Regions from separate parts of the Burkholderia sola genome, predicted to be linked through region 2. Evidence: riboswitches for the same ligand, from Rfam matches in the RefSeq annotation. Region 2 holds a riboswitch; each other region holds the start of a gene.
The links. A riboswitch is a leader RNA that binds a small molecule or an ion and turns the genes downstream of it on or off. The one in region 2 is predicted to bind cobalamin.
Positions count from the first base shown of each region.

Region 1 (9,956 bases), on a different replicon from region 2:
TTCCTGTTGAACGTCCCGTTCGGCCTGGCCGCGCTCGTTTGTACCTGGCTGATCGTCCGGAATACGCGGACCGACGAGCAACGGCCGCTCGACTGGGTCGGCTTCGTGCTGGCCGGCGGCGCCTTGACCTGCCTGCTGATCGGCACCGAAGCGGCCGGTCAGCAGGATGTCGACTTCGCGCGCGCGGTTGTCCTGGTGGGCGCGAGCGTGCTGTTCGGCATCGCTGCATGGTTGCATGCGCGACGCTGCGCGCATCCGCTGCTCGATTTCACGACGCTGAAGGTGCCGACGTTCTCGGTGACGGTCATCACCGGCTCGATCACGCGGATGGCGATCAACGCCGTCCCGTACCTGCTGCCGCTGCTGTTCCAGATCGGTTTCGGGCTGTCGCCGTTCCAGTCAGGGCTGCTGCTGCTCGCGAGCGCGCTCGGCAATCTCGGGATGAAGGCGGGCACGTCGTGGATCCTCGACCGTTACGGCTTTCGGCGCGTTGCGCTCGTCGACGTGACGATCGTCGGCATCTTCACGATCGCATGCGGCTGGCTGACCGCGTCGACGCCGCTGGCGATCACGCTGCTCGTCGTATTCGTCTACGGGCTCACGCGGTCGATGCAGTTCACGACGCTTGCGACGCTGGCTTATGCGGATATCCCGGCTCAGCAGACGAGCGCGGCCAGCACGCTGTGGAGCGCCGCGCAGCAGATGACGATCGGGATGGGGATCGCGTTCGGTGCGTTGTCGCTGCGGCTCGCGGCATGGGGGCGCGGCGATGCGGCCGGCATGCATTACGTGCTCGACGATTTCCGCTGGGCGTTCGTCGCGGCGGGCGTGCTCGCGCTGCTGACGTTGCCGGGCTACGCACGGCTGGCGCTCGATGCCGGCGACCGGCTGCGGGCCAGCGTGGCGCGAGGATAGGCTGGACTGCAAATCATGTTCGCGGAGCGACAGGTGAGTAAGCGTGTTTCGTCGTGCTCACCGGAAGCGCTGATTCATTGCGACCGCGATCGCTTGACGGTCAGCGCAATCGGTCTTCGGCCGCCGCGGGCGAGCGGTGTTCTGGCCGGCCATGCTCGGTTGGACCGCTTTCCTCACGATGGCATGCGGTGCCGAGACGAGCATGAATGCAATGCGCAATAAGTGGCGCGGCAGCAGCGCAACTGTCCCCGCTCCCGCTACTGCGCGTCATGGAAGATGATGCCGACCGTGTGGCGATGGCCGCTTCGGATCCGGCTCACGCCGTGGCGCAGGTTGACGCGATAGACGCCGCGGGTTCCCTGCACGGGCCGGCCGTGTACCGCGAAGATCACTGCGTCGCCTTGCGTCAGCGGCACCACTTCCGCACGCGACTGCATGCGTGGCCGCTGTTCCGTCAACACGAACTCCCCGCCACTGAAATCGCGGCCCGGCGCCGACAGCAGGATCGCGACCTGCAGCGGAAACACGTGCTCGCCATACAGGTCCTGATGGAGGCAGTTGTAGTCGTCGGCGCCGTATTGCAGGATCAGCGGCGTCGATCGCGTCTGTCCTGCCGCGTGGCAGCGATCGAGGAACGTCGCATGGTTTTTCGGATAACGGACGTCGATCCCGAGTGCCTGGTTCCAGCGATTCGCGATCGGTGCGAGATGCGGGTAGATCGTCGTGCGCAGCTCGGCGATGATCGCAGGCAGCGGATACGCGAAATATTTGTACTCACCGCGGCCGAAGCCGTGTCGCGCCATCACGACACGTGAACGATAGAGCGCATCGCGGGGATAGAGCGACGCGAGCGCATCGCACTCGCTTGCCGACATCAGGCCCGGCACGCGCGCGCATCCGTAGCGATCGAGCTCGGCATCGACGCTCGGCCAGTCGAGAGAGTCGACGCGTTGCGCGATGTCCGGCGGTTCGACGGCAGGGGGCAGATCGAGAATGTTCACGGGCGTACCTCGGGGCATCGGCGGTGTCGCGCCGTGCGGTCGCGCACGGTCGAATCCACGACGAAAGTTGACGAACCCAGTCTAGCGGCGTCCGGGCGCCGGCACGCTCCAGATCTTGCGCTTTAATTCCGGCCAGGAAACGGGGAAACGTTGAAGGCGCGGTATCGGCACACTGAATGTGGCGACGGGCCGGAGCGGCGAGGGAAGCGGAAAGGCGGAGAAGCGCCACATCCAACCTACCGCAGCAGGTAGCCGGCTATCGCCCGCCCCCCGCCGCGTACACGATCACGCCAGCGACCGGAACAACCAGTAAAGCCCAGCCGCCAGCGCGATCGACGCCGGCAGCGTCAGCACCCATGCGAGGACGAGGCTGCGCACCGTGCTCCATTGCAGCCCGGAGCCGTTCGCCGCCATCGTGCCCGCGACACCCGACGACAGCACGTGAGTCGTCGACACGGGCAGCCCGTACATGTCGGCGGCGCCGATCGTCAGCATCGCGACCAGTTCGGCCGATGCGCCCTGTCCGTACGTCAGATGCTGCTTGCCGATTTTTTCGCCGACGGTCACGACGATCCGCTTCCATCCGACCATCGTGCCGAGACCCAGTGCGATCGCGACGGCGACCTTCACCCACGTCGGAATGAACTTCGTCGCGTGGTCGAGCTGCTTGCGATAGTTGTCGATCGCGAGCTTGTCGTCGGCGGCGAACGCGGGCTGGCCCGACTTCTCCATCAGACGAATGGCTTCGGACACCAGATACATCGTGTTGCGCACGTTGTCGACGTCGCGCTGCGGCACGGCCGCCATCGAGCCCGACGCGCCGACGGCGGTCGCAAGCGACGTGGACAGCTGCGCGACGGCCGGCAGCACGGCGGGCGTCAGTTCGCGATGCTGCACGTAGTGTTCGACATCGGCGCGCGGGTTCGCGGACGGCGCGACGCCGTTCGTGTATTTCCCGAACGTCGCGGCCGCCTGGTTCGCGACCGCCACGAAGGTCTGCGATTCGGCGGGCGTGACGGCCTTGTTCAGCGCATACGCGGTGGGCACCGTGCCGATCAGGATCAGCATGATGAGGCCCATCCCTTTCTGTCCGTCGTTCGACCCGTGCGCGAACGACACGCCGGTGCAGGTGAGGATCAGCAGGCAGCGAATCCAGAACGGCGGCGGCTGATCCTTCGGCGGCTCCTTGTACAACTCAGGAATCCGCACGGCGGCCTTCAGCACGAGCAGCAGCAGCGACGCACACAGGAAGCCGACGATCGGCGACAGCAGCAGCGACTTGCCGACGCCGAGCGCCTGGCCCCAGTCGACACCGCTCGTGCCGGACGGCCCGTGCAGCAACTGGTTCATCAGCCCGACGCCGATGATCGACCCGATCAGCGTGTGCGAGCTCGACGACGGCAACCCGAAATACCAGGTCGCGAGGTTCCAGACGATCGCGGCGATCAGCAGCGCGAACACCATCGCGAAGCCCGAGCCGCTGCCGACCTGCAGGATCAGCTCGACCGGCAGCAACTGCAGGATCCCGAACGCGACGGCGCCGCTCGAAACCATTACGCCGAGGAAGTTCCACATGCCCGACCAGATCACCGCGACGTTCGGCGTCAGCGAGTGCGTATAGATCACGGTCGCGACCGCATTCGCGGTGTCGTGGAAGCCGTTGACGAATTCGAAGCCGAGCGCGATCAGCAGCGCGGCGCCGAGCAGCAGGTACGGGAACAACGTCCCTTCGCGGACCGGCGCCAGATCGTCGATCAGGTGCGTGGCGATATAGACGGCGCCGAGCACGAGCACCAGCAGGAACGCGGCATAGCCGATCTGCCGGGTGCGTGCGACGGAGCCCGGATTGTTCGGGGCGGATGAAGCAGGTTGATTCATGACGGCATCTCGTGAGGGAACCGCGTCCGATCCTAGCTGCGGCTAGCAGTCAGTTTGATGACAGTCGGGATGACGAACGGTGTGTCTTACGGGATGTAAGGCGAGCGGCGACATGCGACGCGTCGGCGCGCATCGTTCGCTCACATAGTGAGCAGGACAGTGAGTTTACGCGCCGGTGTCGCGCACGTTGGCGGCCGTCGCGGCCAACGTCCAGCCGCTCGGCGACGCGACGAATGTCGTGCACGACAGCGGCGCGACGTCGAGACGCGCGGCGGCCTCGAGGCTCATCCGCCGCACGTGCGCGAGGGTTGCGCGGACGATCGGCGCATGCGTGATCGCGACGACATCGCGATCCGTCGGCAGCGTGCTCAACCATGTGCCGACCCGATGCGCGGCGGCGTCGAACGATTCGCCGCGATGCGGCGACGCGGACGGCGTGCCGATCCACGCGGCCAGTTCGTCGGGCAGGTCGCGCGCGAGATCGTGCAGCCGCTTGCCGCGCCAGTTGCCGTAGTCGATGTCGCGCAGCGCGTCGTCGATGTCGGCGTGCAACCCGAGCGCATCGGCGGTCTGCGTTGCGCAGCGTGCCGGGCTGCACAGCACGAGCGAGCCGGCAGCACCCGTCAACCGGCCGCGCAGCGCAGCGGCTTCGGCGAGCCCGTGCGCGTCGAGCAGGTCGTCGTCGGGAAACGTGCCGGTGCGCATCGCGCGGGTCGATGCGTGTGCGATCAGGCAGAGCGAGGCAGGTTTGGTCATGTCGGTTGTCGGATGATCCGGAGCGGGACGCGCTTACCCGTGTGTCATCGCTTCAATACGCGAACGTTCGCGCGTACAATTCGCCCGATACGAAGCGCGGAAGCCGGTGCAATTCCGGCGCGGTCGCGCCACTGTAACCGGGGAATCGACGATCCCGGAAGCCAGACCTGCCTTCGTACCCATCCATCATTTGTCGGGGCGCGATTCCCCTGAGGTGCATCCATGAGCGAAGCAGTGCTGAAGCCGGCGGTCGTGCCGGCACCCATCCCCGTCCGCGAGCTGTTGCCCTGGGCCGTGTTCGTCGGCCTGATCCTGCTGCTCGCGCTGTATTTCGTCGGTGCGGAACAGGGCGCGACGTCGCTCGTGCCGGGCATGTATGTCCACGAATTCGTCCACGACGGCCGCCATCTGCTCGGCTTTCCCTGCCACTGACGCGGAGCCTGCGATGGTCGGAAAGCTACTCATGCGCGGGATGCTCGCAGGCATCGCCGCGGGCCTCCTCACGTTCGGTTTCGCCAGGATCGTCGGCGAACCGCAAGTCGATCAGGCGATCGCCGTCGAAGAGAAAACCGCCGCCGCCCAAGGCGAGGCGCCGGAACCCGAGCTGGTCAGCCGCCACACGCAGGCCGGCCTCGGGCTGCTGACGGGCGTCGTGACCTACGGCGCGGCATTCGGCGGACTGTTCTCGCTGGTCTTCGCGTATGCGTACGGACGCGGCAGCCGCCTGCCGGCACGGCCGCTGGCCGCATGGCTCGCGCTGGCGGCGTTCGTTGCGCTCGTGGTCGTGCCGAACCTCAAGTACCCGGCCAATCCGCCGTCGGTCGGCGACCCCGACACGATCGGCTATCGCACCGGCCTGTTCTTCCTGATGATCGCGATCTCGGTCGCGACGATGGTGTTCTCGGTCGGCGTGCGCCGCCATCTGCTGGCGAAGCTCGGCCCGTGGAACGCATCGATCGTCGCCGGGCTCGTGTTCGTCGCGATCATCGCGGCCGTGCAGATCGGGCTGCCGTCGGTCAGCGAGTTGCCGGCCGATTTCCCGGCGACCTTGCTGTGGAGGTTCCGCGTGGCGGCCATCGGCATGCAGGTGATCATGTGGACGACGATCGGCCTACTGTTCGGCGCGTGGGTCGAGCGCGGCGAACGCGCCGGCCTGCGCGCCGCCTGACGCGCGGGGCAACCGGGCGCGCCTAGCGCAGCATGCGCGGCGCGCTCCACGTCGATTCGCGCGCCAGCGCGACGAACGCGGCCAGATAGTCGATCGCTGCGTCCGCTTCGCGGATGCCGAGGAAGATCTGCTTCGCGATGCCGTTCTTGCCGAGCTTGACCGGTACGACCGGCATCCGGTCCGCATACTCGTCGGCAAGCCACCGCGGCAGCGCGGCCACGCCGCGCCCGCTCGCGACCATCTGCAACATGATGTCGGTCGTCTCGATCGACTTGTGCCGCCTCGGCACGATGCCGGCCGGCGTCAGGAACTGGTTGTAGATGTCGAGCCGGTCGGTCTCGACCGGGTACGTGATCAGGATCTCGTCGGTCAGTTGTTCGGGCGTCACGTAGTCGACATTCGCGAACCGGTGCGAATCCGCGACCACCAGCACCTGTTCGTAGTCGAACACCGGGTCGAAGCGCAGCCCCGGCTTGTTCAGCGGATCGGGCGTCACGAGCACGTCGATGTCGTAACCGAACAGCGCGCCGATGCCGCCGAACTGGAAGCGCTGCTTCACGTCCACGTCGACGTCGGGCCAGCGCGACAGGTACGGCGACACGACCTTCAGCAGCCACTGATAGCACGGATGGCACTCCATCCCGATGCGCAGCGTGCCGCGCTCGCCCTTCGCGTACTGCTTCATCCGCTCCTCGGCGAGCTCGAACTGCGGCAGCAGCCGGTTCGCCAGCTTCAGCAGATAGTGCCCGCCCTGCGTGAGCCGCAGGCCGCGGCCTTCGCGGTCCCAGATCGCCGTGCCGAGCTGCTGCTCGACTTTCCTGACGGTGTGGCTGAGCGCCGATTGCGTGAGGTGCAGCGCATTGGCCGCCGCGGTCAGCGAGCCCTGGCGCTCGACTTCACGTATGACGACGAGATGGAATCGTTCCAGCATGGATTGCGTGCATCGGGCAGATGCATGAAAAATGTTAATGGATGAATGAAATAATGCCATTTTATTTCATGGTTTGAAATCCCTATGATGGCTGCCGGATCTACACTTTCTTCTGGACGGCAGCTTCATGGTCACGACACACAACCTCGGTTTTCCGCGCATCGGCGCGAAGCGCGAACTCAAGTTCGGTCTCGAACGCTACTGGAAGGGTGAATCGTCGCGCGACGAACTGAAGGCGCTTGGCGCCGAGTTGCGCCGGCGTCATTGGCACGACCAGCGCGATCTCGATCTCGCGCCGATCGGCGACTTCGCGTTCTACGACCAGGTGCTCGACATGAGCTTCACGCTCGGCAACCTGCCGAAGCGCGTGCAGGATTTCCACGGCGATGCGCTCGACAATTATTTCCGCGTCGCACGCGGCCGTTCGGCGCAGTCGACGGAGGAGCACGCCGCGTGCTGCGGCGGGGTCGCGGCCGGTGAAATGACGAAGTGGTTCGATACGAACTACCACTACATCGTGCCGGAGTTCCATGCGGACACGAATTTCTCGCTCGATCCGTCGCGTCTGCTCCAGCAACTCGCCGAAGCGACCGCGCAGGGCGTGAATGCGAAACCGGTGATTCTCGGCCCCGTCACGTACCTGTGGCTCGGCAAGGCGAAGGACGATTCCGACCGCCTCGCGCTGCTGCCGAAGCTGCTGCCGGTGTACGGCGCGCTGCTCGACACGCTGACCGCGCAGGGTGTCGAATGGGTGCAGATCGACGAACCGATTCTCGTGACCGAGCTCGATGCCGAATGGCGCCAGGCATTCCGCATCGCGTACGAGGCGCTGGAAACGCGCCGCATCAAGCTGCTGCTCGCCACGTACTTCGGCCAGCTTCAGGACAATCTGACGCTCGCGGCGTCGCTGTCGATCGACGGCCTGCATATCGACGCGATCAATGCCCGCGACGAAGTCGACGCGCTGGTGCGCGAACTGCCGCCGGAGCGCGTGCTGTCGGTCGGCGCGATCAACGGCCGCAACATCTGGAAGACCGACCTGAACGCCGCGCTCGACTGGCTCGAGCCGCTCGCGAAGCAACTGGGCGACCGGCTGTGGCTCGCGCCGTCATGCTCGCTGTTGCACGTGCCGGTCGATCTCGCGAGCGAAGAGAAGCTCGACGCGGAAATCCGCTCGTGGCTCGCGTTCGCGCTGCAGAAGCTCGACGAGCTGAAGGTGCTTGCGACCGCACTGAACGAAGGCCGCGACAAGGTGGCCGACGCGCTCGCCGCGAATGCCGCCGCGATCGATTCGCGGCGCCGCTCGCCGCGCGTGAACAACCCGGCGGTGAAGGCCGCGCTCGCGCGCATCGACGCGCCGCTCGGCAACCGCGCGAGCCCGTATACGCAGCGTGCATCGAAGCAGTCGGCGCGCCTGAACCTGCCGGCGTTCCCGACGACGACGATCGGCTCGTTCCCGCAGACCGCCGACATCCGCCAGGCGCGCAGCCGGTTCAAGGCCGGCGCGCTGGACGAAGCCGGCTATCGCGCGGCGATGCAGGCCGAGATCGAACGCAGCGTGCGCGAACAGGAATCGCTCGAACTCGACGTGCTCGTGCATGGCGAAGCCGAGCGCAACGACATGGTCGAATACTTCGGCGAACAGCTCGACGGCTATGCGTTCAGTCAGTTCGGCTGGGTGCAGTCGTACGGTTCGCGCTGCGTGAAGCCGCCGATCCTGTTCGGCGACATCAGCCGCCCGAAGGCGATGACGGTCGAGTGGATCGCCTATGCGCAGTCGCTGACGGACAAGCCGATGAAGGGCATGCTGACCGGCCCCGTGACGATCCTGAACTGGTCGTTCGTGCGCGACGACCAGCCGCGCTCGGTGTCGTGCTACCAGCTTGCGCTGGCGATCCGCGATGAAGTGCTCGATCTCGAGAAGGCCGGCGTGCGCGTGATCCAGATCGACGAAGCCGCGCTGCGCGAAGGGCTGCCGCTGCGCCGCGCGCAATGGAGCGACTACCTGAAGTGGGCGGTCGAGTCGTTCCGCATCACCGCGAACGGCGTGCAGGACGATACGCAGATCCACACGCACATGTGCTATTCGGAGTTCAACGACATCATCGCGTCGATCGCCGACATGGACGCGGACGTGATCACGATCGAGACGTCGCGCTCCGACATGGAGTTGCTCGATGCGTTCGACACCTTCAAGTATCCGAATGAAATCGGGCCGGGCGTGTACGACATTCACTCGCCGAACATCCCGACGCAGGATCATATCGTCGGGCTGATGAGGAAGGCGGCCGAGCGGATTCCGGCGGAACGTCTGTGGGTGAACCCGGACTGCGGGCTGAAGACGCGTCAGTGGGAGGAAGTGATTCCGGCGCTGACGAACATGGTCGCCGCGGCGAAGACGCTGCGTAGCCAGGTGCGGTAACCACGCAGCGAACGCAGGGCGGTAGCGGTCGCCGATCGTCGATCATCGATCGGGCGGCAAAGAAAACGACCCGCGAAAGCGGGTCGTTTTACGTCATGCATGCATGTGCGACAGGCGCTACGCGTCGAGCGCTACGCGGCGCGTGCGCCGCGCGGCAGCGCTTCGCGCGTCTTGCCGGGCGCGCCCGCATCGTCGATGCTGACGCGGCGCGAGATCAACCACACGCACAGCGACGACAGCACGGCGGCGCTCGTGTACTGGAGCGCGAGCGGCCACCATTGCGGGGCCGCGTTCTGCGCGATCAGCGTCGCGACGAGCGGCGTGAGGCCGCCGGCGAGCGCGCCGCACACCTGGTACGCGATCGAAATTGCCGTATAGCGGATCCGTGCGATGAAGATGCCGCTGACGAAGCCCGCGACGACCGAGTAGTAGCCCGATTCCGCGAGCGTCGCGAGGCCGACGCCGACCGTGATCGACACCGGCGTGCCCATATGCACGAGCGGCAGCATCACGAACGGGACGATCATTGCCCACGCGCCGGTGATCAGCAGTACGCGCGTGGTGCCGAAGCGCTGCGCGAGGAACGCGGCCGCGAGCTGCACGACGAACTGCAGCACCGCGACGATCGTCATGCAATGCAGCACCATCGACCGGTCGAGCGACAGGAACTGGGTCGCGTAGCTGATCATGAAGATGTTGCTGAAATACACGCCGGCGATCCCGTACACGTTCGCGCCGATCGCGAGCAGCAGCAGCGGCCAGACCTTGAGCGCCTCGCGCAGCGGTTTTTGCGCGATGTTGCCGCTCTTCCTGACTTCCTCGAACTCGGGCGATTCCGACACGCTCGCACGGATCACGAAGCCGACGACCAGCAGCACGGAACTC
Region 1 is NZ_FR989676.1:1,176,597-1,186,552, forward strand. It holds gene KR541_RS21875 (DHA2 family efflux MFS transporter permease subunit) at 1-915, shown strand, start outside; gene KR541_RS21880 (2OG-Fe(II) oxygenase) at 1,173-1,934, opposite strand; gene KR541_RS21885 (inorganic phosphate transporter) at 2,202-3,794, opposite strand; gene KR541_RS21890 (histidine phosphatase family protein) at 3,960-4,550, opposite strand; cobalamin riboswitch at 4,601-4,739, shown strand; gene KR541_RS21895 (CbtB domain-containing protein) at 4,773-4,982, shown strand; gene KR541_RS21900 (CbtA family protein) at 4,996-5,718, shown strand; gene KR541_RS21905 (LysR family transcriptional regulator) at 5,741-6,649, opposite strand; gene metE (5-methyltetrahydropteroyltriglutamate--homocysteine S-methyltransferase) at 6,777-9,071, shown strand; gene KR541_RS21915 (MFS transporter) at 9,203-9,956, opposite strand, start outside.
Region 1: another riboswitch for cobalamin. It lies ahead of KR541_RS21895 (CbtB domain-containing protein); the one in region 2 lies ahead of cobW (cobalamin biosynthesis protein CobW).

Region 2 (9,956 bases):
CCACGCGCGCCACATGCGACACCGTCACCGCGTCGGCCTGCTCCAGCGCGGCCAGCGCACGCGCGGCGCGCAGCATCACGAGATCGGCGCGCAACCCGTCGACGGCCGCGTCGATGCACAGCGCGCTGACGCGCGCATGGACCGCATCATCGAAATCCAGCGTCGCCAGCCGCGCACGCGCCGCATCAATCCGGTCCGCGAGTGCCCGCTGGGCCGCCGCGTGACGCGCGCGAAACGCATCCGGATCGAGATCGAACGCGAGACGCGCCTTCACGATCCGCTCGCGCTGGGCGGCGTCGAAGCAGTTCTCCAGCTCGACCATCAGCCCGAAGCGGTCGAGCAGTTGCGGACGCAACTCGCCTTCCTCGGGATTCATCGTGCCGACGAGCACGAAGCGCGCGTCGTGCGCATGCGACACGCCATCGCGCTCGACGATGTTCACGCCGCTCGCGGCGACGTCGAGCAGCGTATCGACGAGCCCGTCGGCGAGCAGGTTCACTTCGTCGACATACAACACGCCCCGATGCGCGCGCGCCAGCAGGCCCGGCCGGAAACGCACGCCGTTTTCGGCCAGCGCGTGCGCGAGATCGAGCGTGCCCGTCACCTGCTCGTCGCTTGCCGACAGCGGCAGCGTGACGAACTGCCCTTCCGGCAGCAGCTCCGCGAGGCCGCGCGCCGCGGTCGATTTCGCGGTGCCGCGCGGGCCGCTGACGAGCACGCCGCCGAGCGACGGGTCGATCGCGGCGAGCAGCAGCGCCTGCTGCAACGCGTCCTGCGCGACGAGCGCCGCAAACGGAAAAACCGCGCGGGCGCGGTGCGTCGTCGGATCGGTCATCGCCGTCCTCCTTCCTGACGTTGTTCGCTGGCGAGCCAGATCGCCTCGATCCGCTCGCGATAAGGGCCCGGCTGCTGCCACAGCCCGCGCTGCATCGCTTCGACGAAGCGCTCGCAGATGCCGTGCAGCGCGTTCGGGTTGTGCCGTTCGAGAAACGCGCGGGTGGCGTCGTCGAACAGGTACGCGTCGGCGACGAGCGCGTACTGGTGATCGGACAGCACGCGCGCGGTCGCGTCATAGCCGTACAGGTAATCGACGGTCGCGGCGAGTTCGGCCGCACCCTTGTAGCCGTGACGCTTCACGCCGTCGAGCCATTTCGGGTTGACGACGCGCGAGCGGATCACGCGCGCGATTTCCTCGCGCAGCGTGCGCATCTTCGGCGCGACCGGGTTCGCATGGTCGCCGTGATAGATACTCGGCTGCTGCCCGGACAGGTGCCGCACCGCCGCCGTCATTCCACCCTGGAACTGGTAGTAGTCGTTCGAATCGAGAATGTCGTGCTCGCGGCTGTCCTGGTTCTGCACGACGACGTCGATCGTCGCGAGCCGCTCGCCGAACACGTCGGGCGCGGCGTCGCCCGCACTGTTCTGCGCGTATGCATGGCCGCCCCATCGACGGTAGGCATCCGCGAGATCGGCGTCGGTCTGCCAGCGCCGCTGGTCGATCAGGTCCTGCAGGCCCGCGCCGTAGCTGCCCGGCCGCGCGCCGAACACGCGCCAGCCGGCGCGGCGGCGCGCTTCGTCGGGCGCCATGCCCTGCGCGACCCACTTCTCGCGTTCGCGCTCGATGCGCGCGCGGATCGGGTTCAGTTCCTCGGGCTCGTCGAGTGCGGCAACCGCCTGCACGGCCGCGTCGAACAGATGCATCAGGTTCGGGAATGCATCGCGGAAGAAACCGGACACGCGCAGCGTCACGTCGATGCGCGGCCGGTCGAATATCTCGATCGGCAAAATCTCGAAGTCGGTCACGCGGTGGCTGCCGTGCGCCCATTTCGGTCGCACGCCGAGCAGCGCGAACGCCTGCGCGATGTCGTCGCCGCCGGTGCGCATCGTGGCCGTTCCCCAGACCGACAGTCCGATCGCGCGCGGATAGTCGCCGTGATCCTGCAGATGGCGTTCGATCAGTTGCTGCGCGGATTTCAGCCCGAGCGACCACGCGGCCTGCGTCGGCACCGCGCGCGTGTCGACCGAGTAGAAATTGCGGCCCGTGGGCAGCACGTCGGGACGGCCGCGCGACGGCGAACCGCTCGGCCCCGGCGGCACGAAGCGGCCGTCGAGCCCGCGCAGCAACTGCCGCATTTCCTCGCCGCCGCACGCGTCGAGCGCAGGCAACAGCGTCGAACGCACGCGTTCGAGCACCGCGAGCGTATGCGGCCATTCGCCGGGCGGCGGCATGTCGAGGCCGGGATCCTCCGAAGCGGTTCCGCACACGACGTTGAGCCAATGCTGCGCCAGCCGTTCGAGCCGTTCGCGCGTATCGCCCGCATGCCGCCACGGCGACGCGTCGAGCGTTTGCAGCACGGCCGGCCGCGGCCCGGTCCACGGTGCGGCCCAGTCGGCCGAAAGCGGGTCGAAATCGCTGCCAAGCGCGAGATCGTGCGCGAGCGCGCCGATCAGGCCAGCCCGTTCGCCCTTGCCGTCACCGACCGGAAAACGTGCCAATGCGAGCAGCGTGTCGCGCCGCTGGCGCTCGACCGGCGACGCGCCGAACACGTGCAGCCCGTCGCGGATCTGCGCTTCCTTCAATTCGCACAGCCATGCATCGACGCGCGTGAGCAGCGCATCCTCGTCGCCCGCATCGCGCGGCGGCGACACGCTCAGTTCGTCATGCAGACGATGCTCGGCGATCGTCGCGAGGATCGTCTTGCGCAGCAGCTTCGCGCGTCGCGCATCGACCATCAGCGCTTCATAGTATTCGTCGACCTGCCGTTCGAGATCCTGCAGCGGGCCGTAGTTTTCCGCGCGCGTGAGCGGCGGCATCAGGTGATCGACGATCACCGCCTGCGCGCGGCGCTTCGCCTGGCTGCCCTCGCCCGGATCGTTGACGATGAACGGATACAGATGCGGCAGCGGCCCGAGCGTCAGGTCGGGCCAGCATGCGTCGGACAGCGCGACGCTCTTGCCCGGCAGCCATTCGAGGTTGCCGTGCTTGCCGAGATGGATGACCGCGTCGACGCGATACGCATCGCGCAGCCAGAAATAGAACGCGAGATACGCGTGCGGCGGCACGAGATCCGCATCGTGGTAGCTCGCGTAGTCGTTGTCGTCGCGCGAGCGCGACGGCTGGATGCCGACGAACACGTTGCCCGCGCGCCAGCCGGCGATCGTGAAGCGCTGCTGCCGCAGCGTCGGGTCCGCTTCGGGCGGCCCCCAGCGTTCGTTCAGCGCGTCGCGCACGGCCGCCGGCAGTCGCGCGAAGCGCGCGACGTAGTCGGCCAGCGCGTAACTCTGAAACGCGGGACGCAGCGTGCGCACGGCGGGATCGTTGGTCACGCCTTCGGTGAGTTGCGCGATCAGCGCATCACCGTCAGACGGCAGATCGGCCACCGTGTAGCCCGCATCGCGCAGCGCCGCGAGCACGCGCAGCGCCGATGCCGGCGTGTCGAGCCCGACGCCGTTGCCGATCCGCCCTTCGCTTTGCGGATAGTTCGCGAGAATCAGCGCGATGCGCTTGTCGGCGTTATCCAGCGTGCGCAGCCGGCACCAGCCGCGCGCAAGCGCCGCGACGAACGCGATCCGCTCCGCATCCGGCTGGTAGCGCACGACGTCGACTTCAGTGTGCGGGCAACGATACGCGAGCCCCTTGAAGCTCACCGCGCGCGTGACGATGCGCCCATCGACTTCGGGCAGCGCGACATGCATCGCGATGTCGCGGGCGTGCAGCCCCTGGTTGTCGGCCACCCACGCGTCGCGATTGCCGCCGGACAGAATCACCTGCAGCACCGGCGCGTCGCCGGCCAGCACGTCGGGCTCGGCGCTGTCGATCGCGCCGGCCGCGAACGCGGTGGTGTTGAGCACGAGCGCGACGCCATGCGTGTCGCACAGCTGCGTGATGACCTCGCGGCTCACCGCGTCCTTCAGCGACGTCACCGCGATCGGCAGCGGATTCAATCCTTCGTCGATCAACGCATCGGCCAGCGCGTCGAACACGGCCGTGTTCGCGGCCTGCCAGTGCGCGCGATAGAACAGGATCGCGACGACCGGCGCGCCCGGCGTCCAGCGCGGCCGCCAGTCGTCGACGCTCGCACGGTCGCGCGCCGGGTGATACAGCGCGGCGGCCGGCAGCGGGCGCGGCGGTTCGGGCTCGTCGCCGAACCCGAGCGTGTGAAACGCGATACTGCGCAGCAGCGCGTCGGCGTTGTGCACGCCGCCTTCGCGCAGATAGCGCCACCACAGCCGGCACAGCTCGGCCTCGACCGTGCTCTTCGCGACGAGGTTCGGGTCCTCCTGCAGGTCGCCCGAGAACATCGCGAGCTGCTGCCCGCGCTTCGACGCGAGCGACACGGCCTGCTCGATCCCGTACGGCCAGTACGCTTCGCCGCCGAGATGATCGATCACGACCGTCTTCGCGTGACGCAGCACGTCGTCGACATAGAAATCGACCGACGCAGGCTGCCGCAGGAACGTGACGTTCGCGAGCCGCACGCTCGGGAACCCGGCCGGCAAGTGCGGCACGACGCTCGCGAGCAGCGACAGCGTCGTGTCGGCCGAACTCAGGATCACGATGTCGGCCGGCTGCTGGTCGATCCGGACGACGCCCTGCGTATCGTCGACGAAGCCGCCCGGCGTGGTGCGCAACAGATGCATCGTGCGTTACGCCTGCTGCGGCTCGGCCGCGCACGCGGCGTCGAACGCGCGTTGCAGCGCGGCCGCGTCGAGATCCTCGCCGATCAGCACGAAGCGGCTCGCGCGCGTTTCGCCGTCCTGCCAGCGGCGGTCGAAATAGCTGTCGAAGCGGCGGCCGACGCCCTGGATCACGAGCCGCATCGGCGCGCCGGGCAGCGCGGCGAAACCTTTCGCGCGATAGATCGTGTGCGCTTCGACCACCCGCTGCAATGCGGCGATCGTCGCTTCGCGCATGCCGGCGTCGCCCGACACCACCACCGAATCGAAATCGTCGTGATGATGATCGTGATCGCCGTCGTCGGCCGAGCCGTGATGGTCGTGCCGCAGATGGATCGTGTCCTCCGACGCCGATTCGAGGCCGAGCAGCATCGCGAGATCGAGCTCGCCGCGCGTCGCACGCACGATCTTCACCTGCGGCGGGATTTCTTCGCGGATCGCGGTTTCGATCTGCGCGAACTCGGCGTCGCCGACGAGGTCGGCCTTGTTCACGATCACGAGATCGGCTGACGACAGTTGATCGGCGAACAGTTCGTGCAGCGGCGATTCGTGGTCGAGGTTCGGATCGGCGCGGCGCTGCGCGTCGACGGCCTGCGGGTTTTCCGCGAACTGGCCACTCGCGGCGGCCGGCCCGTCGACGACGGTCACGACCGCGTCGACCGTGAAGCTGTTGCGGATCGTCGGCCAGTTGAACGCCTGCACGAGCGGCTTCGGCAGCGCGAGGCCCGACGTCTCGATCAGCACGTGGTCGATGTCCGCGCGGCGCTCGACGAGTGCTTCCATCACCGGATAGAACTCTTCCTGCACGGTGCAGCACAGGCAGCCGTTCGCGAGTTCGTACAGCTGGCCCGGCGCTTCGCCCTGCGCGCCGTCGGCATCGTCGCAGCCGATGCCGCAGCCCTTGAGGATTTCGCCGTCGATGCCGAGCTCGCCGAATTCGTTGACGATCACCGCGATGCGGCGGCCTTCGGCGTGCTGCAGGATATGGCGCATCAGCGTCGTCTTGCCGCTGCCGAGAAAGCCCGTGACGATCGTGACGGGCAGCTTGCGTAGGGTCATGGTAGGTCCGGTGTCGAAGAGGGAATCAGGACGGGATCGTCGCGTCGGGGGCGGCGCGGCCATTCAGCGGGCGGTGCGCGGGAAGCTCGCCGCGTGATCCGCGCGGACAGTCGCACGGCGGGCGGAACAACGAATCGGACATGGTGCTTCCTTGCGAACGGTCGACATCGTGAATGCCAACACGGCTGCGGCCGTGGACGATGCGCCGCCTCCCCGCGGCGCTGAACCCCAACGTTTAGGCCGGTATCCGGGCTGACGAACACGCCGCTTCGCCTTCCCGGATGCGCGGCATCCAGTGGCGGTCGTCCGCATGCGCATGGCATGCGGCGAAGCGGCGCTGCGTGGCGCTTCTCGCGCGACGCGTTCGCTTACCGTTGCGGGGGCAGCACAGGTTGGCTCGACTGCGGTGCAGGCAGGCTCCCTGTTTCCCGTTTAACTGCGCGTGCCGGAGCGGCGCGCGCGAGCACCAAAACGCGTGCGAGTGTAGGCGGCGGGGCCGGGAGCGTCAAGGCGAGCGGCCCTCGGCGAACGCGAATGATTGTCGTTTTCAACTGATCGGGATAAACTTCGCCGACAACAACGCAAACCATCGCGCAACGGCAATGTGAGGCAATCACTCAGTCATCCTTAAATTTTCATGTCGAAACGACAGATATCCGGGCGGCGCTTTCCTGTGCTGGCCCTGTCGCTGTGCTCGCTCGCCGGCGTGGCCTCCTTCCCTGCGCCGGCGGCCGAGTTCGACGACGAACTGCCCGCGCTCGAGGTGCGCAGCCGCCGTCATCCGAACGATCCGCGCGCCGAAAGCGTGAGCACGGCAACCCGCACCGCGAGCGATCCGCGCGACGTCCCGCAAACCATCGACAGCGTCGCAGTCGACGAAACGCTGTCCTACGGCGGCCGCACGCTGGCCGACGCGCTGGCCGGCGTGCCGGGCGTGTCCAATACGTCGGATACGCGCTTCGATTCGTTCCGCATTCGCGGCTTTTCCGCCGCGGGCGACCTGTTGCTCGACGGCATGCGCGACGATGCGCAATACGTGCGCAGTCTCGGCAACATCGAACGCGTCGAAGTGCTGAAGGGGCCGGCGGCGGCGCTGTACGGGCGCGGCAGCGGCGGCGGCGTCATCAACCGGATCACCAAGCAGCCGTTGCCGGAAAACTTCGGCCATCTGTCGGCGGCGACCGGCAGTGATGGACGGCTCGGCGCATCGGTCGATCTCAACCGGATGCTGTCGAGCGCATGGAGCGTGCGGCTCAATGCCGGACGCGAACACGCCGGCAGCTTCCGCGACCACGTCGACGGCACGCGCCAGACCATCGCGCCGTCGATCAAATGGCGGGACGCGCGGCGCAGCTGGCTGCTGCAGTTCGAATACGACGCGTACCGACGCGTGCCCGATCGCGGCATCCCGGCGCCGGTCGCCGCGCTCGACGCGGCCGGCAAACCCGTTGCGTACTCACTGCCGTCCGAGCGGCGCGCGACCTTCTTCGGCGCGGCGGGACGCGACACCATCCGCGACCAGAACATGAACTGGCGCTCGGTCTTCACGCACGCGCTCGGCGGCGACTGGGAACTGCGTCATACGCTGGGCGTGCTGGATTTGCGCAGCACCTTCGACAACACCTACGTCACGCAAAGCTACGTCACGAAGCCGCGCGACTACCGGCGCGTGCAACGGGCGCGCTACCTGCAGGACTTGACGCATCTCAACGTGCAGACCGGCGTCGAACTGGGCGGCAAGGTCGCGACCGGACCGGCGCTGCATCATCTGCTGTTCAGCATCGAATACGGCTGGCAGAAACGCAGCCCGACGCTCTGGCAGGCCGACGCGACGCCGGTCCCGATCAGCGGACCGGATCGTTTCGCTCTGGCCGGTTCGGCGCCGCGCCCGTATGCGATGAACCGCCATCGCGTGAGCGACTACGCGATCTTCGCGCAGGACCGCATCGACCTCGGTCGAGCGTGGAAGTTGCTCGGCGGCCTGCGCGGCGAACGTTTCGACGTCGATTCGACCAACGTGCTGAACGATCTGCATTCGCGGCGCACGACGACGGCATGGAGCCCGCGGCTCGGCGTCGTGTGGTCGCCGGTCCGCGCGCACAGCGTGTATGCGTCGTACAGCAAGAGCTTCGCGCCGGTCGGCGGCGACCTGATCGGCATCACGCCGGACGCGCGCGGCAACGCCAACGATCTCGGCCCGCAATACAACCGCCAATACGAGATCGGCGTGAAAAGCGACTGGCGCGGCGGCGCGCTCACCACGACCCTCGCACTGTTTCAGCTCGATCTGTACAACCGCCGCGTCGCCGACCCGGTGCGGCCGGGCTTTTTCGACCTCACCGGCCTCGAACGCAATCGCGGCCTGGAACTGGGCGTCGCCGGCCGGCTCACGGGCGACTGGTTCGTCCGCGGCGGCATCGGCTGGCAACACGCGCGGGTGGTCGACGCCGAGCCGAAGTACGCGGGCAAGCGGTCGGCGGGCGTGTCCGGGGCGAACGGCAGCCTGTTCGTCAGCCATGCGCCGCTGCGCGGATTTTTCGCCGAACTCGGGCTGGTGTACGAAGGTGCGCGTTACGCCGATCGCGACAACCTGCTCGAACTACCCGCCTACGTTCGCTGGGACGGCAAGGCCGGCTATCGCACGCGCGACTTCGAGGTCACGCTGGCGGCCGTCAACCTGACCGATCGCGACTATTACGCGAATGCGACGGGCCTCGCGCAGATCATGCCCGGTGCGCCACGCACGTTCACGCTGACGGCGGCGTACAAGTTCTGACCGCGCGGGCCGCGCCGACGCCCCGCGCAGCCGGCCCGCGGGGGACGGCGTCAAGACGAGCGGTCGTCGCGACCGGCGTTTCGGTCCGGATGCTCAGCCGGTTCGCGGCGACTGCTCCGCGATCGCTTCCTGCAGCGCTTGCACTGTATCGGGACGCCCGAAATACCAGCCCTGCGCGCCGATCGACAGCCCCGGGATGTCGAGCATCTGCGCCTGCTCACGGGTCTCGACGCCCTCAAAGACCACGCCGACCCCGAGCCGACGGGCAATCGCGAGGATCTCCGGAATGATCGAGGTGCCGTCATGCTGCGGCGCGGCTGGCAGAAGCGAACGGTCGACCTTGATGTAGTCGATCGGAAGATGCTGCAACAGGCTCAGGCTGGAGTAGCCCGTGCCGAAATCGTCCATGTAGACGGGATGCCCGAGATCGCGCAATTGCCGAAGCGCCGGCACAATTTCCGGCAGTTCCACGGTCGACCGTTCGGTCAGTTCGAAGCCGACATGCTTGCGCGACAATCCGGCCGGCCAGCAACGGTCCAGCGTCGCCATCAGGCTGCCGTCCCGCAGTTCGTCAGCGCTGACGTTGATGGTCACGCGAAAGTCCGGCTCGCTGTCGAACAGCAGGCGCATCTCCCGCAGGACCGTGCGCACGACGAAGGCCGTGACGTCGGCGATCATGCCGGCGCGTTCGGCGTCGGCAATGAATACGTCGGGTGCGGCTGGCCCGTCGATCCAGCGGATCAGCGCCTCGGCGGAGACGATCCGCGATGATGCGCCCAGCGCGACGATCGGCTGATAGCGCAGGACAAATTGCCCGTTTGCCAGCGCTCGACGTATCTGCGCGGGAAGCGCCGTCCACCGTCGGTGCAGCATCAGCGCCCCGAGCCCCAGACAGCAGCCCGCCGCGCCACCGGCGATCCCCAGCAGCCAGGCGACGTGCCGACTGGCGTTTGCCAGTGCTTGCGGTGTCACGACGACGATCGTGCACACCGGCACGCGGGCCGAGCAGAATGATTTGCCGTCCCGAAACCCCGGCACCTGGCTGGCATCGACGTACGCCGGGACGCCGCGCGCGTCGAGCCCGATGACGAGCGCGGTTGGGTGGCCTTTGAGCCCGATCACGTAGTGCAGACCTGACGGCGGCAGTACCCTGAACGCGTCCAGATCCATCAGCAGGTTCGCCCTCCTTCCCGCGACCACGAGCCCCAGCGTGTCAGGACTCGACAACAACGGCACGGTCCAGAAGGCCGACATCGCGTCGGTCAGCCGGAATGGCTGCCGCTTCGGAGAAAAGGGCCTGGGCAGCATGCCCAGCATCGTCGTGCAAAGCAGATCGGTGCCCGACAGGCGTCCGACGTCCTTGACGTACTTCGACTGCACGGAAGCCGATCGCAACAGGCGCAGGTCTCGCGGCGAGCAGTCCGCGTACGGGGAGGCATCCACG
Region 2 is NZ_FR989675.1:1,825,075-1,835,030, reverse strand. It holds gene KR541_RS08355 (magnesium chelatase ATPase subunit I) at 1-835, opposite strand, end outside; gene cobN (cobaltochelatase subunit CobN) at 832-4,641, opposite strand; gene cobW (cobalamin biosynthesis protein CobW) at 4,648-5,736, opposite strand; cobalamin riboswitch at 5,958-6,222, opposite strand; gene KR541_RS08340 (TonB-dependent receptor) at 6,374-8,512, shown strand; gene KR541_RS08335 (EAL domain-containing protein) at 8,606-9,956, opposite strand, start outside.

Region 3 (9,956 bases), 930 kb from region 2:
GGTCGTCGAGACGGGCCTCGTGTGGCGCACCGGCGACGTGAGCCCCGTGCTCGCCGGCTTCATCGACGTCGTGCGCGCGCAGGGTCCGGCCGCGTGACGTGAACGATGGCGCGCGGGCGCCGTCCAACGCGCGGTCCTGCACGTGTGCGACGGCCGTACCGTATTCGAAAACTTCTTCGCTAACCCATGATCATTCACCCGAATTTCGACCCCGTTGCGATCCATCTCGGGCCGCTGGCCGTGCGCTGGTACGGCCTCATGTATCTCGTCGGCTTCATCGCGGCGATCGTCGTCGGCCGGATCCGCCTGAAGCTGCCGTATGTCGCCGCGCAGGGCTGGACCGCGAAGGACATCGACGACATGATGTTCTACGGCGTGCTCGGCACCGTGCTCGGCGGCCGGCTCGGCTACGTGCTGTTCTACAAGGCCGATTTCTACTTCTCGCATCCGCTCGACGTGTTCAAGGTGTGGGAAGGCGGCATGTCGTTTCACGGCGGCTTCCTCGGCGTGACGCTCGCGATGATGCTGTTCGCGTGGCAGCGCAAGCGGCACTGGCTGCAGGTCACCGATTTCGTCGCGCCGATGGTGCCGTTGGGGCTGGCAGCGGGGCGGCTCGGCAATTTCATCAACGGCGAGCTGTGGGGCCGCGTGACCGATCCGACGGCGCCGTGGGCGATGCTGTTCCCGGGGGCGATGCGCGACGACGCGGCATGGCTGCCGAAACATCCGGCACTCGTCGAGAAGTGGCATCTCGCCGACGTGTTCATGCAATACCAGATGCTGCCGCGCCATCCTTCGCAGCTCTATGAAATCGCGCTCGAGGGCATCGCGCTGTTCTTCGTGCTGTTCCTGTTCGCGCGCAAGCCGCGGCCGATGGGCGCGATATCCGCGCTGTTCCTGATCGGTTATGGCCTCGCACGTTTCACGGTCGAGTTCGCGCGCGAGCCCGACGACTTCCTCGGCCTGCTCGCGCTCGGCCTGTCGATGGGGCAGTGGCTGTCGCTGCCGATGATCCTCGCGGGTATCGCGATGATGGTCTGGGCGTATCGCCGTCGCGCGGCGAACGCGAATGCGGCTGCTTGAAGTGGCTGCGTGAGGTCGCTGCATGACGCGGTATCGATGTACGCGCGATCGGCGTGCGCATCGGTTACCCGGATGCACATGAAAAACGCCGGCCCTCGGGCCGGCGTTTTCGTTTCCGACAACGGCGCGATGCGCGTTACTGCGTTACTTCATCTGCACGGAGCCGTTGACGGTGACCGACACGGTGGCCTTGCCGCCTTCGACCGCGATCGGCGCACTCATCTTCGCGCTGTCCATCGGCGCCGCGGCCATCGCCATCATGCGCGGGTACGGCTGCACGTTGCGGCCGCTGCCGACGTTCACGTCGCGGATCGTGTAGCTGTTGTAGCCGAACGCCTTCGCGGCTTCGTCCGCGCGGGCGCGGAACGACTTGATCGCTTCGGTCGTGAGCTTCTGCTCGGCCGTGCGCTGCGCTTCCGGCGACAGCGAGAACTCGACGTTCGCAACCTGCATCAGGTTCGACAACTGGCCTGCCAGCTTCGACGCCGCGGCGAAATCGCGCGATTCGAGCGCGACCTCGGTGCGGCCGCGCCATGCGGAGATCTTGCCGTCGCGATCGGTGCTCGGATACACGGAGAACGCGCCCGTGTGCGCGGTGACGCCCGACACGCCCTTCGCCTGCGACAGCGCCGCATCCGCGCGCTGGTTCAGCTGCGCGGTGAGGCTGCCCGGGTCCTTGGCCTGCTGCTCGTAGAACAGCGTGATGTGGATGATGTCCTGCGGCACGTCGGCGCTGGCCTGCGACGAAAGCGACAGCACGCCGGCCGGCTCGGGAAAGTGCGGGTTCGCCGTCTGGGCGTGCGCGGCGGGCGACGCGAGCGTCAGCGCGACGGGAACGGCGGCGGCGAGAGCGAGCGACAGCGCGAGTGCGGATTTCTTGGTCATTGTTGGACTCCTTGTGCGAGGGCGCGCACGCGGATCACGCGTGCGCGACGCGGGCGTACCGCGCGACGAAAAAAACGACGGCCGGCCGATCGGCCGACAGCGGTTGCTTAGGCTGCGCGAAAGCGCCGCGAGTTCCGTTGCGGCAGTGCGTACTGAACAGATTTGACCTTTTGGCCGGTGCCTACTTCATCAACTTTTCGGTGATGAACCGCCATTCCGCGCGCGTGACGGGCGTGATCGACAGCCGGTTGCCGCGGGCGAGCACGCGCATGTCGGCGAGCTCGTCGTGCTCGCGCAGCGCGGCGAGCGGCACGAGCGGCGACTTCTTCACGAAGCGCACGTCGACGAGCAGCCAGCGTGGCGCTTCCTGCGTCGATTTCGGGTCGTAATAGGGGCTTTTCGGATCGAACTGTGTGGGATCGGGGTAGGGCGTGGACGATACTTCGGCGAGGCCCGCGATGCCCGGCTCGGGGCAGCTCGAGTGATAGAACAGCACGCCGTCGCCGATCTTCATCGTGTCGCGCATGAAATTACGCGCTTGATAATTGCGCACGCCGGTCCACGGCAGCGAGCGCTGCGGTGCGTTGGCGAGATCGTCGATGCTTGCTTCGTCCGGTTCGGACTTCATCAGCCAATATTGCATGGATCGTAATCGACGCAGAAGGGGCATGAGGGTCTGTTTGCATGCGGAACGCGCACCCCAAACGAAAAATACAATTCACGGGAATGCCCGAAATCGCCCGCATGGCGGCGTCGCTCGTCACTTGTTTGGCTCGGCCAAACGGCGCTCCTCACTTCTTGCCCTGCGAGCGATTTCGGGCATTCGCATGCGCGTTCCGCATGCAAACAGCCCCTCAAAAAGGAAACGGCATCGGGAGTTCCCGATGCCGTTGGATAGGCCCCCGCCTTGGCCGCTAGGCCGGCATCCTGAACCTGAGGTTCAGAATTGGTCGCAGTTAGCAGCACTTCGGGTACATCAGACAGAGTGACGCGCGCGCCCGTGCTACAAATTTCCGCAACCGTGCACATGGCATTGGTTCAAGGAATATATGACCTTGGCGAACCAGGCAGGGAAGCTGACTGAACTGTGTTTCGATGCGCCAATTTGACCACCGTTGACCGTCGAGATCAAGCGGAATCGACGCATCGTTTCAAACGTTACTGCGTCTCGTGCTGTGCGAGCACCGCGCCGAGCTGTTCGTTCATCTGATGCATTGTACGACGGATTTCTTCCGCCGGAAATGCTTCGCCGTGCCGCACGCTCGTTTGCAGCCGCAGCAATTCCGATGCAAGCGACAGCGCCGCCATCACCGCGATGCGATCGGTGCCGCGCACCGAGCTGTTCGAGCGGATTTTCGACATTTCGGCATCGACGCGCGCGACCGCTTCGAGCAGCGCCGCTTCGGTCTCGGCCGAACAGGCGAGCCGATAGGGCTGACCGAGAATCGAGACTTCGATCTGCTTGGTGCTCATGCATGTTCTCCGTGGCTGGCCGCGTCATCGCCATCCGTGCGCGCCTGCGCATCGAGCAGGTCGAGCTGGTTGTCGGCTTGCTCCGCGCTCTTCGAGCGCGGCAGCTTTTCGAGAATCGCGTTCAGTTTCACCTGGGCGTCGTCGATCTTCGCCGACAGCGTGTCGCGCTCTGCCGCGAGCGCATTGCGTTCGTCGCGCAGCTGCGCGAGTTCCGCGCGGACCGTATCCGCTTCCGCGCGCAATTGCGCGACCTGCTCCTCGAGCGCGAGCCGTTCCGAGTGATAGCGCTTGTTCAGCGAAATCAGACGGCCAATATTTTGAGACAGGGTTTCGAGTTCGTTGAGCATTTGCTGCGTCCTCTAAAGACCCAGCATTTTAGCGCGGAATACCGCGCAATCCGACATCTGTAACGTTTCCAGTCGTAACACCCCTGCTTCTTGCCGCGAATAGGCATGTCCGACGCCGGTCCGGACGCTTCCTTGACGCTCGCGCGACCGGCTCCTAAACTGGCGCCGCCTCGGTGCTCGCGCGCAGGATGCGCGGTTAAACGGGAAGCAGGGGGCGGGCTCCGCGAGCGCGCCAACCTGCGCTGCCCCCGCAACGGTAAGCGGCCGCGTCGCGTGACGCAGGCCGGCTCGGGCGCGTTTCGCGTGCAGGTCGCACGCAGGCGCGGGCCACTGCGCGTCATCGCGCGGGAAGGCGAGCCGGACCGCCGCCAGCCCGGATACCGGCCGAGACGGGGAGCCCGCAAGGGCTCCATGACGCGCGGCCTGCGGGGAAGCGGGGCGCGCAATGCTTCACGGAACGTTCTTCGATGCCGACCCCAATCGTTCGCCACGCGCCCCTGTCGCGCCCGGCCGGCCACCGCAAGCGGATGCACCGCGCGTCGGGCGCGCGGCCGTGCGCCGCATGAGCGCCGCGCGCGCCACCGTCATCTGGGCCGCGCTGGCCGCCGTGGTCGCGCTGCTGTTCGTCGCGTCGCTGTCGATCGGCAGCGTGCCGATGTCGCCGTGGCAGGCGCTTGCGTCGCTCGTGCCGCACGGCGGCGATACCTTGTTTGCCGATATCGTCCGGACGCTGCGCCTGCCGCGCGCGCTCGCGGGTTTCGCGTGCGGCGCGCTGCTCGCGCTGGCCGGCGCGTTGTTGCAGGTGCTGCTGCGCAATCCGCTCGCGGAGCCGTACGTGCTGGGCGTGTCCGGCGGCGCGGCCGGCTTCGCGCTCGTCGCGATGATCGCGGGCGGCGCGTGGTGGCTCGTCGACGCATCCGCATTCGCCGGTTCGCTCGTCTCGGTCGCGCTCGTGCTCGGTCTCGCGAGGCGGGAGCTGTGGCGCGGCGAATCGCGCGACGCATCGCCGCGGCTGCTGCTCACGGGCGTCGTGATCGCGGCGGGATGGGGCGCGCTCGTCACGCTGTTGCTGTCGCTCGCGCCCGATGCACGGCTGCGCGGCATCATCTTCTGGCTGACCGGCGACCTGAACGGCGCGACGGCGCCGTGGTTCGCGTGGGGCGCGCTGTTGCTGAGCGCATGCGCCGCGCTGCCGGCCGCGCCGCAACTGAACGTGCTGCTGCGCGGCGACGCGACCGCGCAGGCGCTCGGCGTGCCGGTCGCGCGGCTGCGCGTGCGGATCTATCTCGTCGCGTCGCTGGCCGCCGCGGCCGCGGTCACGACGGCCGGTACGATCGGCTTCGTCGGCCTCGTCGTGCCGCACGCGTTGCGGCTCGCGTTCGGCAACGACCAGCGGATGCTGCTGCCGGCCGCGATGCTCGCGGGCGGTGGCGGCGTGATGGCGGCCGACCTGCTCGCGCGCACCGCGATCGCGCCCGCACAATTGCCGGTGGGCGTGATGACCGCGTTGATCGGCGTGCCCGTGTTCCTGTGGATGTTGCTGAGGAGGCCGATGCGATGACAGGCACCGCAGCACCGCACGCCGCTGCCGGCGACATGCGCTACATGGCCGTCGACCTGACGCTGAAGGCCGGCGCGCGCACGCTGCTCGACCGCTTCACGCACGCGTTCCGCCCCGGCGAGATCTGGTGCGTCGCCGGGCCGAACGGCGCGGGCAAGACGACGCTGCTCGCCACGCTCGCGGGACTGCAGCCGCCCGCCGGCGGACACGTCGAGATCGACGGTCGGCCGCTTGCCGCATGGCGTCCCGAGCAACTCGCGCAGCGCCGCGCGCTGATGCCGCAGCAACTGCACGATGCGTTCAGCGCGACCGTGTTCGACACGGTGCTGCTCAACCGCTTTCCATATCTCGGCGGCTGGGGTTGGGAGCGCGACGGCGACCGCGCGGCCGCGCGCGAGGCGCTCGCGACATTCGACCTGAACCCGCTCGCGTCGCGCGACGTGATGTCGCTGTCGGGCGGCGAGCGGCAGCGGGTCGCGCTGGCCGCGACGCTGTGCCAGGATGCGCCGCTGATGTTGCTGGACGAACCGCTCGCGCATCTCGACCTGCATCACCAGATCGACTGCCTGACCGCGCTGGCCGCCTGGCTCGCGGCGGGCCCGCGCACGGTGATGTTTTCGTGTCACGACCTGAATCTCGCGCGGCGTTTCGCGACGCATGCGCTGTTGCTCGACGGCCGCGGGCATGCGTGGGCCGGCCGCGTGCATGATGTGCTGACGCCCGAGCGCGCGAGCGACGCGTTCGGCTATCCGCTCGTGCTGATCCGCGAGAACGGCCGCGATGCGCTGTTGCCGGCGTGGCCCGCGCGACAATGATCTTTCCCGTTCCGAATTTTCCGATGCGCGGCGCATGCCGCGCCCACCATACGGCCCCTCGATGACCACTTCGACCCAATTCCCGCCCGCGATCGCGCCGCTAGACGACGCGCTGCGCACGCGCCTGCAGCATGTGATCGACCACAAGACCAAGCCGCCCGGCAGCCTCGGCCAGCTCGAGGCGCTCGCGCTGCAGATCGGCCTGATCCAGCGCACCGAGCGGCCGGTCGTGCAGCGTCCGGTGACGATCGTGTTCGCGGGCGACCACGGGATCGCGGCCGAGGGCGTCAGCCCTTATCCGCAGGCGGTGACCGCGCAGATGGTCGCGAACTTCCTCGCCGGCGGCGCGGCGATCAACGCGTTCTCGGGCGTCGCGCAGAGCACGCTCGAGATCGTCGATGCGGGCGTCGCGTCGCCGCTGCCGCTGTCGGACCGGCTGGTGTCGGTTCCGGTCGCGCGCGGCACGCGCAACTTCGCGGCGGAACCCGCGATGACGCGTGAAGAAGCGATGACGGCGCTGGCCGCGGGCGCGGCGCGCGTGCGCCTGCACGCGTCGCTCGGCACGAACGTGATCGGCTTCGGCGAGATGGGGATCGCGAATACGTCGTCGGCCGCGTGCCTGATGAGCCGCCTGCTCGACGTGCCGATCGACGCCTGCGTCGGCCGCGGCACGGGCCTTGACGATCAGGGCCTCGCGCACAAGCGTGCGGTGCTCGGTCGCGCGCTCGTCAAGCACTCGCATGCGATCGCGCCGCTCGACGTGCTCGCGACGTTCGGCGGCTTCGAGATCGCGATGATGACCGGCGCGTACCTCGCGGCCGCGAGCGAGCGGATGACGATCCTCGTCGACGGCTTCATCGCGACCGCCGCGCTGCTCGTCGCCGAGCGCATCGCGCCCGGCGTGCGCGACTACTGCGTGTTCTCGCATACGTCGCACGAGGCCGGCCACCGGCGCATGCTCGAGCATTTCGGCGCGAAGCCGCTGCTCGCGCTCGACCTGCGGCTCGGCGAAGGCACGGGCGCCGCGCTCGCGCTGCCGCTGGTGCGCGCGGCGGCCGCGTTCCTCAGCGAGATGGCGAGCTTCGAATCCGCCGGCGTCGACGATCGTGACGCCTGAGCGCGTGCGCGGCATGCGCGCCGAGCTGCGCTACTTCTTCGTCGCGCTCGGCTATTTCACGCGCGTACCCGTGCCGCGCTCGATCGGCTACGCGGCCGGCGATCTCGACCAGGCCGCGCGCTATTTCCCGCTCGTCGGCGCGTGCGTCGGCGCGTGGGGCGCGCTCGTCTATCTCGTCGCGCTGCGCGTGCTGCCGCCATCGATCGCGGTCGGGCTGTCGATGGCCGCGACGCTGCTCGCGACCGGCGCGTTCCACGAAGACGGCCTCGCCGACAGTTGCGATGCGTTCGGCGGCGGTTACACGCGCGACGACGTGCTGCGCATCATGCACGATTCGCGGATCGGCACGTTCGGCGCCGTTGCGCTCGTGATCGCACTCGGCCTGAAATGGCAGGCGCTGGCGTCGATGCTGCCGCTGCGCGCCGCATGGACGATGATCGCCGCGCACGCGGCGAGCCGCGCGATGGCCGTGAGCTTGCTGATGACGCTCGACTACGTGCGGCCCGAAGGCAAGGCGAAGCCGGTCGCGCAACGAATGGACGCACGTGCGGCGTGCGTCGCGGCGGTGTTCGGACTGCCGTGGCTGTTCTGGCCGGACTGGCGCATGGGCGTTGCCGCCTGCGTGGCGCTCGTGCTCGTGCGCGCGTGGGCGGCCCGCTATTTCGTGAAGCGGATCGGCGGTTATACGGGCGACTGTCTCGGCTTCGCGCAGCAACTGGGCGAACTGGCGATCTATCTGGTGGTGCTCGGATGGACGTCGTCCTGATCCGTCATCCGGCCGTCGGCATCGAGCCGGGCGTCTGCTATGGGCGCAGCGACGTGCCGCTCGCCGAATCGGCCGATGGCGGCGCGCAGGCCGTGCGCATGCATCTGGCGGAACTAAGTGCGCCGTCGCCCGAACAGGTGCGGACGAGCCCGCTGACGCGCTGCGCGTCGGTTGCCGAACGGCTCGCGCGGGCATTCGACGTACCGCTGCTGGGCGATGACGACTGGCAGGAAATGGATTTCGGCGCGTGGGAAATGCAGCGCTGGGACGATATCGATCGCGCGGCGCTCGATGCGTGGGCGGCCGACCTGATGCATGCGTGCGCGCACGGCGGAGAAAGCGTCGCGCGATTCGTCGCGCGGGTGGCGCGGCAGGCCGATGCGGTTGCGGCGTTCGACGGACCGCAATGGGTCGTCACGCATGCGGGCGTGATCCGCGCATTCGCGTCGCATGTGTTGCGCGTGCCGCTCGACACGTTGCTGTCGCGGCCGGTGCCGACGGGCGGGGCGGTGTGGCTGCGCAGGGAGGGCGCCGCGCGAACGTGGGAAGTCGTGCACTGGGATGCATAGGCGCACTTGCGTCTGCATGTGAACTGCGCTGCGCACGGAGCGATCTGTTTCGAGCACCGCACGCATCCGGCACCGGTGCACGATGCACCGCAACCCGCCGGAAATCAGCGCGCCGGCCGCCGCGCACGCGCGGCCTCCAGATCCTCGCACAGCGCGGCCGCACCCTGCGCGATCCGCGGCGCCGGCCGCGTCAGCAGATCGCCGTCGATTGCGAACAGGTTGTTGCGCGCCACGGCCGTCAGCGCGGGCCACGCGCGCCAGCGCGCGAGGCTCGGCAGCGGTTCGTTCGAGCGGGTCGCGCCGGCACTCGTCGTCACGATCGCTTCCGGATTCGCCGCGAGCACCGCCTCGTCGGTCACGGTCGGCGCAAGCGGCTTGAGCGACGCGAACACGTTGCGGCCGCCGCAAAGTTCGAATACTTCGTTGATCAGGTGCGTGCCGTTGAGCGTCGTCAGCGGGCGGTCCCACACCTGGAAGAACATCGCGACGGGCGGGCGTGCCGCGTAGCGTGCGCGCAGTGTCGCGATGTCCCGCGTAAAGGCGGCCGCGGCGGCATCGGCGGCCGGTTGCGTGCCGAGCAGCGTGCCGAGCCGGCGCAACGACGACGACACGTCGTCGAGATGCTTCGGTTCGCTGAAGAACAGCGGGATGTGCAGCGCGCGCAGCGCGTCGGTCTGCCGCTCGGCGTTGCCGTGCCGCCAGACGACGATCAGGTCGGGCTTCAGCGCGGCGATGCGTTCGAGATCGAGCGCCTTGTTGTCGCCGACGCGCGGCACCGCTTGCGCGGCGGCCGGATAGTCGCTGTACGTGACGGTGCCGACGAGCTTCGCACCGCCGCCGGCCGCGTAGACGAGCTCGGTCGCGTGCGGCGCGAGGCTGATCACGCGCTGCGCGGGCGCGGGCAGCGTGACCGTATTGCCGGCGTCGTCGCGGGTCGTGACGTTGGCGTGGACGAGCGGCGCGTGAGCGAGCGCGACCAGCAGCGCGGCTGGCGTCAGCCGACGGAACACGCGTGAACTCATGCGGAGGCCCGCTGCAGCAGCGGTGCGCAATGTGCGAGCGCATCGCCGAGGCGCCGCCATTCGGCTTCGCTGCCCGGCAGGCCGATGCGCACGCTCGACGGCGTCGGGAAGTACCGCGTCCAGATCCCGCGCGCCGCGAGCGCCGCATGCAGCGCCGCGGCGCGCGGATCGTCGGTCCAGCTGAACAGCGGCGTCGCGCGCACCGCGAAGCCGTGCGCGCGCAGCAACGCGGCCAGTCGTTCGCCGTCGGCCCCGAGCCGCTCGCGCGCGGCGGCCTGCCATGCGCGGTCGGCGAATGCCGCGGCGACCGCATGGCGT
Region 3 is NZ_FR989675.1:2,758,528-2,768,483, reverse strand. It holds gene KR541_RS12755 (LysR family transcriptional regulator) at 1-97, shown strand, start outside; gene lgt (prolipoprotein diacylglyceryl transferase) at 187-1,083, shown strand; gene KR541_RS12745 (SIMPL domain-containing protein) at 1,228-1,968, opposite strand; gene KR541_RS12740 (EVE domain-containing protein) at 2,150-2,611, opposite strand; RNA gene ssrS (6S RNA) at 2,864-3,045, opposite strand; gene KR541_RS12730 (cell division protein ZapA) at 3,127-3,441, opposite strand; gene KR541_RS12725 (ATPase) at 3,438-3,788, opposite strand; cobalamin riboswitch at 3,943-4,191, shown strand; gene KR541_RS12720 (FecCD family ABC transporter permease) at 4,234-5,349, shown strand; gene KR541_RS12715 (ABC transporter ATP-binding protein) at 5,346-6,164, shown strand; gene cobT (nicotinate-nucleotide--dimethylbenzimidazole phosphoribosyltransferase) at 6,226-7,281, shown strand; gene KR541_RS12705 (adenosylcobinamide-GDP ribazoletransferase) at 7,295-8,047, shown strand; gene cobC (alpha-ribazole phosphatase) at 8,032-8,616, shown strand; gene KR541_RS12695 (cobalamin-binding protein) at 8,721-9,638, opposite strand; gene cobD (threonine-phosphate decarboxylase CobD) at 9,635-9,956, opposite strand, start outside.
Region 3: another riboswitch for cobalamin. It lies ahead of KR541_RS12720 (FecCD family ABC transporter permease); the one in region 2 lies ahead of cobW (cobalamin biosynthesis protein CobW).